Phenylobacterium montanum: one gene and its partner. The protein of the gene in region 2 interacts with the protein of the main gene of each other region in a pairwise test. Links are inferred from orthologs where the notes say so. Each region holds a gene or a part of one and is shown on either strand. Other genes may lie near its edges. The genes, in order: leuS and ligA.

Region 1 (3,414 bases), 2.5 Mb from region 2 along the record:
CCGCCAGGGTCACGCGTAGCCGGTCGGCGGCCTCATTGGCGGCGCGCACCTCGGCGTCCTCCTGGGCCGAGACCTCGGCGTAGGGCTGGGCGGTGGCCGCGTAGCTGACCTCAACCGGCTCGACCCCGGTCTTGATCACCTGGCCGCTGGAAAGCTCGATCAGGCGATAGGTGACGGTGACGTGGGTCTCGTAGCGGGTGGCGATACCGCTGACCACCAGGCCGCGGGGGTACTGGTGCTCCTGCACCCGCAGGTCCAGGCGATAGGCCGCCGGGCTCGAGCGGTCGCGCGCCAGGCTGTCTTCCAGGTCCTGGGCCAGGAGGAAGGCGGTGCGCCCATGCTCGACATTGACCTCGATCGAGGACAAGCCGGCCGTGACGCCCGGGGCAGCGTAGAGCGGGGTGAAGCCGCAGCCCGACAGGCCGGTCGCGACGGCGAGCGCTGCGCCCGCGACAGCGATCCTGGCCAGGCTGGGGCTCATGCGGCTCATCCCACCACGATATTGACGATGCGGTCCTTGACCACGATCACCTTGCGCACGGTCACGCCCTCAAGATGGCTGCGAACCGCCTCGTCCGCCAGGGCGATCTTCTCGACCTCGGCCTCGGGGCTGCCCGCGGGGGCGCGAATCTCAGCGCGGCGCTTGCCGTTGATCTGCACCGGCAGCACCACCTCGTCGCGGGCGACCAGGGCGGGGTCGAAGCTCGGCCAGGGCGCTGCGACGGCCAGGCCGGTCTCGCCCAGCCGCTCCCAGCAGCTTTCGGCCAGGTGCGGGGTGAAGGGCGCGATCAGCCGCGCCAGGGTCGACAGGGCCTCCTGCCGCGCCGCCAGCACCGCCGGGCTCGCGCCCTCGGCGGGCAAGGTTTTGAGGGTGTTCAGGAATTCGTACAGCCGGGCGATGCCGCTGTTGAAGCGGAAGCCGTCGATGGCCTCGGTCACCGCCGCGGTCAGGCGGTGGGTGGCCCGCACCAGCTCGTGCGCCTTGGGGTCGGCGGCGGTATCCGCGGGCGCGACGCCGGGGGGCTGGCTGTCGAACTCGTTCCACACCCGGTTGACGAAACGCCATGCGCCTTCGATGCCGCCGGTGGTCCATTGCACGTCGCGGTCCGGCGGGGAGTCCGACATCACGAACAGCCGCGCGGCGTCGACGCCATAGTCGTCGAAGATCACGCTGGGCGTGACGGTGTTCTTCTTCGACTTCGACATCTTTTCGGTGTCGCCGATCACCACCGGCTCGCCGCTGTCGATCAGGATCGCTCGACGCGTGGCGCCTTCCGCGGTGATCTCGATCTCGGACGGCTCGACCCAGTCGCCGTTCTGCCGGCGATAGGTCTCGTGGGTCAGCATGCCTTGGGTGAACAGGCCGGTGAAGGGCTCCTTCGCCTTCAACATGCCCTCGTCGGCCAGGGCCCGGGTGACGAAGCGGGCGTAGAGCAGGTGCAACACGGCGTGCTCGATGCCGCCGATATACTGGTCGACCGGCATCCAGTAATCGGCGGCGGCCCTGTCGATCGGCTCCGCCGCGTCCGGCGCGGTGAAGCGGGCGAAGTACCAGCTCGAGTCGACGAAGGTGTCCAGCGTGTCGGTCTCGCGCTCGGCCGCGGTTCCGCAGGTCGGGCAGACCGTGTGCTTCCAGGTCGGATGCCGCGCCAGGGCGTTGCCCGGGCGGCTGAAGTCCAGGTCGTCGGGCAGGCGCACCGGCAACTGGTCCTTGGGAACCGCCACGGGGCCGCAGGCCGGGCAATGGACGATCGGCACCGGGCAGCCCCAGCCGCGCTGGCGGGCGATGCCCCAGTCGCGCAGGCGATAGACGGTGGCGCCCTGGCCATGCCCTTGGGCCTCGATGCGGGCGATGGCCGCCTGCTTGGCCGCCTCGATCTCCAGTCCGTCCAGGAAGCCGGAATTATAGATCCGACCCGGGCCGACATAGGCTTCCTTGCCGACCTCGAAGGCCACGGGATCGGCGCCTGGTGGCAGCACCACCGGCTTCACCGGCAGGCCGTACTTGCGCACGAAGTCCAGGTCGCGCTGGTCGTGGGCCGGGCAGCCGAAGATGGCGCCCGTGCCGTAGTCCATCAGCACGAAATTGGCGATCCACACCGGGACCTTCCAGTTTGGGTCGAACGGATGGGTCACTGTCAGGCCGGTGTCCCAGCCCAGCTTTTCGGCCGACTCGATCTCGGCCTCCGACGTGCCGCCACGGCGGCATTCGTGGACGAAGGCGTCGACCCGGGGGTCGGCCGCGGCCAGGGCCGCCGCCAGCGGATGGTCGGCCGAGACGGCCACGAAGCTGGCCCCGAACAGGGTGTCGGGCCGGGTGGTGTAGACCTCGATCCCGCCCTCGAAACCCGCCGGCGCGGCGCCCGAGAACGCCCACGTCATCTTCAGGCCGCTGGACTTGCCGATCCAGTTCTCCTGCATCAGCCGCACCTTGTCCGGCCAGCGATCCAGGGTCTTCAGGCCTTCCAAGAGGTCGTCGGCATAGTCGGTGATGCGCAGGAACCACTGGTTCAGCTTGCGCTTCTCCACCACTGCGCCGGAGCGCCAGCCGCGGCCGTCGATCACCTGCTCGTTGGCCAGGACGGTCATGTCGACCGGGTCCCAATTGACCATGCCCTCGCGGCGATAGACCAGGCCGCGCTTCCACAGGTCGATGAACCAGGCCTGCTGCTGGCCGTAATATTCGGGATCGCAGGTGGCGAACTCGCGCGACCAGTCGATCGACAGGCCCAGCCGCTTCAGCTCATCGCGCATGGCGTCGATGTTCTGATAGGTCCAGTCCCGGGGGCTGACCCCGCGCTCCATGGCCGCATTCTCGGCCGGCAGTCCGAAGGCGTCCCAGCCCATGGGGTGCAGCACGTTGAAGCCGCGGGCGCGCTTGAAGCGGGCGATCACGTCGCCCAGGCTATAGTTCCGCACGTGGCCCATGTGGATGCGCCCCGAGGGATAGGGGAACATCTCCAGGATGTAGTATTTCGGCCGCGGGTCGGACGCATCGATCGGCCCCGCGCGAAAGATGTCGGCGTCGGCCCAGGCCTTGCGCCACCTGGGTTCCGACTCTTGCGGATTATAGCGGACCATGGCCGATGCGAGGGGAGGATCAGCCGCCGACGTTCGACAGCTTGAGCTGGCGCGCGCGGGTCAGGATGGCGTTTTCGATGTCGGTCGCGGTCTGGTCAGAGGCCGCTGCGTCGATCCAGCCGCCGTTGGCGTCCTTGACCTGCTTGTTGACGGTCACGTTCAGGCCATCGGCGCGCAGGCGCGTGTCCAGGATGAAGACCGTGCACTTGAAGCGCTCGTCCGGCTTTTCCGGATTGGCGTACCAGTCGGTGATGATCACGCCGCCATAGGGGTCGGCCGAGGCCAGCGGCATGAAGGCCAGGGTGTCCAGCGAGGCGCGCCACAGGTAGGCGT
Region 2 (3,263 bases):
CCCTTCGCCCACGCCTCCGCCGGAGCGCCGGCGCCAGGCTATGGCGCGCGGGCCAACGGCGGCAATTCAGATAGCCGCTACGGCTCCTCCTATAGGGGCCAGCCGGCGCCGCAGGCGCCCAACGCGTACGCCAAGTCAGCGCCCTCGGCCTACGAACAGGCGCGGACTCCGTCCTACCAGGCGTCCTCGCCCTACCGGCAAGCGCCGGCCTACCGCCAGGCCCAGCCGAACTATGGCTATGGCTACAGCGAAAACGGCGCCCGCTCCGCCCCGCAGCGTCAGTCGGACTACCGTCAGCCTGAATATCGCCAGCCCAGCCCGCCGCCCCGCGCCGCCGAGGCCTATGGCTGGAACGGCGGGCGCGGCTCTGCCTACGCCGCGCCAGCCTATCGCCCGCCGGCCCAGGCCTATGCTCAACGGCCGCCGCAGGCGGAAAGCTATCGCGCTCCGGCCTACGCCCAACGGCCTGCGGCCGAGAGCTACCGTCAGCCCGCCTATGCCGCGCCGCGCGGCGAGGCCCCTCGAAGCGAGCCGCGACCCCAGGGCCGCGAGGACCAGCGCAAGCCCCCGCAGCGCTGAGCCTCGCATCCAGCCCGCGGCGCCTGAAGTTTCGATGGTCCGCGCCCGAGCCTGACCGGCATGTCTCGGATCCAATCGCCGACCGAAAGGGGCTTCGCCGGCTAGAGATCTTCACCCGATCAGGGCCAGCCACTCGTCCTCGGTCAGCACCTGGATGCCGAGTTCGGCCGCGGTCTTCAGCTTCGAGCCCGCCCCCGGCCCGGCCACCACCAGGTCGGTCTTCTTCGAGACCGAGGACGCAACCTTGGCCCCCAGGGCCTCAGCCTGGGCCTTGGCCTCGTCGCGGGTCAGCTTCTCCAGGGCGCCGGTGAACACCACCGTCTTGCCGGCCACCGCCGTGTCGGTCTTGGGCTTTTCCGCGTCCAGCACCTGAAGCTGGGCCACCAGGTTCTGCACGATGCGGCGATTGTGGTCCTCGGCGAAATAGGCCGCCGCCGCCTCGATCACCGCGCCGCCGACCTGATCCAGGGCGTCCAGCTCGGCGATCGCCTCGGGATCGCGATCGGCGACCTTGTCCATGGCGGCCAGGAAGGCGTCGACGGTTAGATAGCCGCGGCTGAGCACGACGGCGGTGGTCTCGCCGATGTGGCGGATGCCCAGGCCATAGATGAACCGGTCCAGCCCGATCCGCCGCCGCGCCTCGATGGCGGCGAACAGGTTCTTCACACTGGTCTCGCCGAAACCCTCCCGGTCCTTCAGCTTCTTCAGCGAGGCGGCGTCACGCGCCTCCAGGGTGAAGATATCGGCCGGCTCCCTGATCAGGCCTTCGTCGAAAAACGCCTGCAGCTGCTTGTCGCCCAGGCCCTCGATGTCGAAGGCGCGGCGGGAGACGAAGTGCTTCAGGTGCTCGACCCGCTGGAACGGACAGGCGAACTCGCCGGTGCAGCGACGCACCACCGTCTCGGCCCCGCCGCTGGTGGTCTCGCGCGCCAGCGGGGTGTGCAGCGGGCACGGGCAATGGGTCGGGAATTCGTAGGGGACGGCGCCCTCGGGACGCTCATCGAGCACCACGCTGACGATCTGCGGGATTACATCGCCGGCGCGCTGCACGATCACCGTGTCGCCGACGTGCAGGTCCTTGCGCGCGATCTCGTCCGCGTTGTGCAGGGTGGCGTTCTCCACCACCACCCCGCCCACGGTCACCGGCTGCAGGCGCGCCACCGGCGTCACCGCGCCGGTGCGGCCGACCTGGATGTCGATGGCCTCGAGGATGGTGCGCGCCTGCTGGGCGGGGAACTTGCGGGCGATCGCCCAGCGCGGGCTGCGCGAAACGAAGCCCAGCCGGCTCTGCCAGTCCAGTCGGTCGACCTTGTAGACCACCCCGTCGATATCGAAGTCCAGCTTGGGCCGCTCGACCTCCATCGCCGCATAGGCGGCCAGCAGGCCCTCGGCGTTCTCCACCCGCCGCGCCTGTGGCGTCACATGGAAACCCCATGACCTCAAAGCCTCCAGCGCGCCCCATTGGGTGTCGCTGAACGGCGCGCTGATCAGCCCCCAGGCATAGGCGAAGAAGCGCAGGGGCCGCTGGGCGGTGATATTGGCGTCGATCTGGCGCAGCGAACCAGCGGCGGCGTTTCTCGGGTTGGCGTAGGTCTTGGTTCCCGCCGCCTCCGCCGCGGCGTTCAGCGCGGCGAACTCGGCATGGCCCAGATAGACCTCGCCGCGAACCTCGATCACCTCGGGCCAGCCCTTGCCGGCCAGGCGCTGCGGGATCTCGCGGATAGTGCGCAGGTTCTCGGTCACGTCCTCGCCCACGCGTCCGTCACCGCGGGTCCCGCCGCGCACCAGCACCCCGTTCTCATAGCGCAGGGAGGCCGACAGCCCGTCGATCTTGGGCTCGGCGGTATAGAACACCGGCTCTTCGCCCAGGCGCAGGAAACGGCGCACCCGCGCGTCGAACTCGATCGCCTCGTCGTTGGAGAAGGCGTTGTCCAGCGACAACATGGGCACGCCATGCTCGACGGGGGAGAACTTCTCCGCCCGCGCCGCGCCCACCCGCAGAGAGGGGGAATTGTCGCGCACCAGATGCGGAAACCGCCCCTCGATGTCGGCGTTGCGCCGCTTCATCGCGTCGTAGTCCGCATCCGAGATGGCGGGCGCGTCCTCCTGGAAATAGCGGAGGTCGTGACCGGCCAGCTCGTCGGCCAGGCGGGCGAGCTCGTCGGCCGCCTCGGCCTCGTCCAGGGCCTCGACCTGCTTCAAATCAGGCATGCATCAAGGCTCTCGCGGCGGCCCGGGCGGCCTCGGTGATCTCGGCGCCCGACAACATGCGGGCGATTTCTTCCTCGCGGGCGGCGGGCGACAGGGTCTCGACCGCCGTGCGCAGCCTGTCCCCCTCCCCAGCCTTGGCCACCCGCCAATGGGCGTCGGCGCGGGCGGCCACCTGAGGCGAATGGGTCACCACCAGCACCTGGGCGTCCCCCGCCAGCCGCTTGAGCCTCAGGCCCACCGCATCGGCCACGGCCCCGCCGACCCCCTGGTCGACCTCGTCGAAGATCATCAGGGGCTGGACCTGGTCCTCGCGCCCGGCCAGGGCCGCCTTCAGCGCCAGGGCGAAACGGGCCAGCTCGCCGCCCGAGGCGATGGCGCCCAGGCCGCCGAACGGCGAGCCGGGATTGGTCGAGACCTCGAACTCCACCCGATCAGCCCCGGCCGGCCCGGCGCGGTCTTCACCCAGGGGCTCC

Evidence for each region.
Region 1: the proteins of ligA (region 2) and leuS interact in binary tests that used the Escherichia coli proteins (3 or more experiments, as listed by UniProt). The link is inferred for Phenylobacterium montanum from one-to-one orthologs.

The regions. Positions count from the first base shown.
Region 1 is NZ_CP073078.1:3,627,018-3,630,431, reverse strand. What follows is about bases 285-3,386. They hold leuS (leucine--tRNA ligase), read right to left. Parts: upstream 3,082-3,386; coding sequence 487-3,081; downstream 285-486. Other genes in these bases: KCG34_RS16325 (DUF3576 domain-containing protein), read right to left, coding at 3,101-3,386; lptE (LPS assembly lipoprotein LptE), read right to left, coding at 285-481. In the rest of the region: more of lptE, read right to left, coding at 1-284; more of KCG34_RS16325, read right to left, coding at 3,387-3,414.
Region 2 is NZ_CP073078.1:1,084,290-1,087,552, forward strand. The notes cover bases 237-3,187. They hold ligA (NAD-dependent DNA ligase LigA), read right to left. Parts: upstream 2,782-3,187; coding sequence 691-2,781; downstream 237-690. Other genes in these bases: KCG34_RS04950 (YXWGXW repeat-containing protein), read left to right, coding at 237-579; recN (DNA repair protein RecN), read right to left, coding at 2,783-3,187. In the rest of the region: more of KCG34_RS04950, read left to right, coding at 1-236; more of recN, read right to left, coding at 3,188-3,263. UniProt on the Escherichia coli protein: DNA ligase that catalyzes the formation of phosphodiester linkages between 5'-phosphoryl and 3'-hydroxyl groups in double-stranded DNA using NAD as a coenzyme and as the energy source for the reaction.